One region of the Marinitoga aeolica genome, then DNA from elsewhere that is predicted to be linked to it. Evidence: riboswitches for the same ligand, from Rfam matches in the RefSeq annotation. Region 1 holds a riboswitch; the other holds the start of a gene.

Region 1 (2,196 bases):
CTTTCTTTTTCTATATATTTGATAATTTTTTCAACATTCTCAGAAAACATGTCAATCTCTTCCTATATAATCGAACAATGGCGAAGATGCTTCTGCCACCTCTTTTTCTTCGGGCATTCCTGATAGATATGCAAGTCTCCCAGCTTCAGCAGCAAGAGAAAAAGCCTTTACCATCTTGACAGGATCATCTGCTATCGAAACTGCTGTGTTTGCAAGAACAGCATGACATCCTGTTTCCATAGCCTCTGCTACATGTGATGGTTTCCCTATTCCTGCATCTATTATTACCTTCACATCAAATTCGTTTAAAAGAATCTTCACAAGCTCCTTTGTTGCGAATCCCTTATTTGTGCCTATAGGTGATCCCAGTGGCATTAATACCTCTGCACCATTTTCTATCATTTTTCGTGCATCATATAAATCAGGATACATATAAGGAAATACTTTAAAACCATTTTCAGTTAATAATTTACATGCTTTTACAGTTTCCTGATTATCCGGCATTAGATACTTTGAATCGTTTATGATTTCTATTTTTACCCAATCTGTATTCATTAATTCTTTTCCAGCTTTTGCAATTAATAATGCTTCTTCTGCATTTCTTGCTCCAGATGTGTTTACCATTATTTTTTTTACATTAATATAATCCAGGATACTTTCATTCATATTACTATATGATGCTCTTCTCATTGCAACGGTAACAACTTCAATATTTGCTTCTTCTATAGCTTTTTTCATAATATTATAATCTCGAAATTTTCCAGTACCCATAAAAAATAGATTATTGATTTCTTCACCGTAAAAATTGATATTAACCACCTCCCACTACAGTAATAATCTCAATTTTATCGTTTTTAGATAAATATTGTTCAGAATAATTTTTTATGGGGATAATTTCTCCGTTTTTTACTACAACAATAGGTTTATCGTTGAAAGAAAATTCTTCAAGTAATTCCTTTAAAGTATTACTTTTACACTCTTTTGCTTTACCGTTTATATATACTCTCAAGAAATCACCTCCTACTATAAAAAAATCTCCTGCACGAAGCAGGAGATTGATTTTTATTTTTATCTCTGCTCCGCTCCTTTCGCTGGTATTAACCAGATCAAGTTGTAAGGGTCAGAGGCTTCCACCTCACTCTCAGCTACGGATTAGTAGCTCCCCTGCGGCTCTTTTTTATTCACTTTTCATTCTGATTATATCATTATTTTACTTTTATTTCAAGAGAGTTATTTGTGTTTTTTAATCTTTAATTTATTTTTGATAGATTTCATCTAAAATTCCAATTTCCTTTGCTAATTTCAATGTGTTTTGAACATATATTCCTCTAGTTTGTATAAAATTTTCATATATTTGTAGATATTTTATCAAATTTTCCACTGTTGACGTTTTAAAATTAAAGTTTACTAATATTTTTTTTATATCATTATACTTTTTTTGATAAAACAGATAATTTTTATACATAATATCTATGTTTCCTCTATAATAGAATTCTTCTTTCTTTTCATTAAATTCTGGAGAATTTAAATTATTTATTTTCCCTATATTTCCAAAATTGACATAAATCGAAAGATTAAAATAATTACTTTTGAGTGAGTAGTTTAAAGATAAATTTACTCCTGAAAATTTAAATAAATTCAAACGAACACCATAATCATAGGTTTCAAAGTTTGTGTCTAAATAAAAATCTGCAATATTTGAAAAATTATTAATGTATGAATTTTTATCATTTAATTTATTTCCTAATTTAGATATTTCAAAATTAAGAGGTCCATCACTTATATTTATTTTTATCCTTTTTAAAATCTCTAAAAAACTTGGACTTTCACATAAATTTAAATATTTTATAGAAGTATCCATTCCTATAATATTTTTTAAATCTAATTCCATTTCTTCTATTGTAATTTTTTTTAAATATATTCTATTTTCTAATTCATTTATTATTTGAATATATTCCTCAGAATTTTCTTTCTTTTTTAGAATATCATTAATTTTTAAATATAGTTCAAGTAATTCTTTCTCGTTATAAATCATGGAATACAAATTTAAAATACGGTATATAACCTCATTCTTTTTTTGTTTTTTACTCAAAGAATTATATTCTTTTTCAAGATTATATCTAAATACTTTTGAATTTGCCATAATAATCGAAGAAATGGAAATAGATGTTGATAAATTAATAAAATTATTATTAA
Region 2 (2,196 bases), 540 kb from region 1:
ATATAGATATAATGTTCCTTTTGATACACCAGTTTCTCTGGCGACATCATCCATAGTAAAGTGAGATAATCCTTTATTTAAAATCAAATCTAAAGCATTTTCTGCTATTTTTTTCTTCTTTTGTTCTTTATATGCGTTTTTCTTATTTTTTGTATCTGCCACCATTTATAATCACCTCTATGACTGACTGGTTAGTCAATGATATTATAATACTTTTTACATTTCGTTTCAAATATGACAAAAAAAGTCATAAAATTAAACCGTCATATTTTATGATTATAAAAATACCAAGAATAAAAGATCTTCTAATGTGTAAAAACTGACTGACTGGTTAGTCAAATATATAACATAATAGCAAAAAAACTGTTACTAAAAAATAATAAAGAATAAAAATGAAATTAAAAATAAAATTTATTCAGACGCTTGATTGTTTTTCTGAGTTCGATTTCACTCAATTTTGCATCCGTACAAAATTGACCGGTTCCATATGTTATTTTTTTATCGATAATCTGAATGAGTTATATATTGATTTTTCTTATTTTTAGTGATATAATTATTTTGTAGAACCGCCGGGGGAGCTCCTAGGCCGGAGCTGAGATTAAGGTGGAAGCCTTAGACCCCAGCACCTGATCCGGGTAATACCGGCGTAGGGAGAGCGGAGTTAACAATAGATAAATTAACGCCTTCCAATGCCGGAAGGCGTATTTTTTTATAAAATTTTTAAGGAGGTAAGATATATGAAAAAAGTTTTGATGGTTTTAATTAGTATTTTAATTGTTAGTGCAGTTTTGGCAAATACTCTCACTGTATATGTTTATGACAGTTTGGATTGGATAAAGAAAGGAACTATTCAAAGGTTTGAAAATATGTATGGGGTAAAAGTGAATGTTGTTGTTTTAGGCGATGGTGGAAATGTTTTAGCAAGGTTAAAACTTGAAAAAAAGAATCCAAAGGCTGATGTAGTAATTGGGTTAGACCAATCATTATCTGTTTTAGCAATAAATGAAAATTTAGTAATTCCATATAAGCCATTGAATATTAATAAAATTAAAAATAATAGTTTGATTTATGACAAAACATATCATTTGATTCCTTATGATTATGGAGCAATTGCAATTGTTTATGATCCAGAGAAATTAAATGTTGTACCTAAAAGTTTTGAAGATTTAACTCAAATGAAGAAAAAACTAATTATAGAAGATCCAAGAACATCGTCTACAGGTCAAGCATTTTTATTATGGACTATTGCTGTATATAAAGATCAATGGAAAGATTTCTGGAAAAGGTTAAAACCAGCGATTTTAACTGTAACCCCTGGTTGGAGTGAAGCATTTGCAAAATTTGAATCTGGTGAAGCACCAATGATGGTAAGCTATGCTACGGATGGAGCTTATTCATACTATTATTATAAATCAACTAAATATAAAGCATTTATTCCAAAAGAAGGAGCATATGTTCAAATAGAGGGTGCTGGAATAGTAAAAGGAACAAAAAATTTAGAATTAGCTAAAAGATTTATAGAATTTTTATTATTTGATGATTTTCAAAAAAATGTCCCATTAAATCAGTGGATGTTTCCTGTAACCAATGTTAAAATGCCAGAAGCTTTTAATTATGCACTTATTCCAGAAAAGATAGTGACAATATCTTCTGAAGAAATGAATAAAAATATGGAAAAATGGCTTGAAGAGTGGGAAGAAATAATGTTACAATAATAAAACTGAACAGGCTATTTTGGTAGCCTGTTCAGTTTGTAGGCAAAGTTTAAAATAAAATAATTGAAATTGGAATCAAAATAAAACTCATTCAAACGCTTGATTGCTAATCTGAAAAAATTAATCATTCCCGGTTTCCGTTCAGACTCGCATCCATGCTCGGCTTCACTCAAAATCACATCCATGTGATTTTGGAAACCTCCATTCATAATTTTTTCAGGCAATCTTCGAGTTTTCATTCATTTTATTTTTGAATCCCAATATATTCAACTTCTTTTATATTCTTCCGGAAAATTTCATATATCTATATATTATTTTTTCATATTTTATTTTGTCAACAATTTGACAGGCTACTTTAGTAGCCTGTTTTTTGTTTGGAAATTAAAGTTTACTTGACATAATGTTAATAATCTTCTATAATTTAATTACGCGTGATAGGGGGGAGTATATGATTGCTAAAATCATAGCACTAATAATTTTT

The links. A riboswitch is a leader RNA that binds a small molecule or an ion and turns the genes downstream of it on or off. The one in region 1 is predicted to bind thiamine pyrophosphate.
Region 2: it holds a riboswitch for thiamine pyrophosphate, as region 1 does, so the genes downstream of both, JRV97_RS06360 (thiamine ABC transporter substrate-binding protein) here and thiS (sulfur carrier protein ThiS) in region 1, are expected to answer to the same signal.

Annotation. Positions count from the first base shown of each region.
Region 1 is NZ_CP069362.1:806,228-808,423, forward strand. Features, by position in the region: gene JRV97_RS03790 (radical SAM protein) at 1-50, opposite strand, end outside; gene JRV97_RS03795 (thiazole synthase) at 52-819, opposite strand; gene thiS (sulfur carrier protein ThiS) at 812-1,009, opposite strand; TPP riboswitch at 1,067-1,176, opposite strand; gene JRV97_RS03805 (hypothetical protein) at 1,256-2,196, opposite strand, start outside.
Region 2 is NZ_CP069362.1:1,350,221-1,352,416, forward strand. Features, by position in the region: gene JRV97_RS06355 (TetR/AcrR family transcriptional regulator) at 1-165, opposite strand, end outside; TPP riboswitch at 562-671, shown strand; gene JRV97_RS06360 (thiamine ABC transporter substrate-binding protein) at 738-1,715, shown strand; gene JRV97_RS06365 (ArsB/NhaD family transporter) at 2,164-2,196, shown strand, end outside.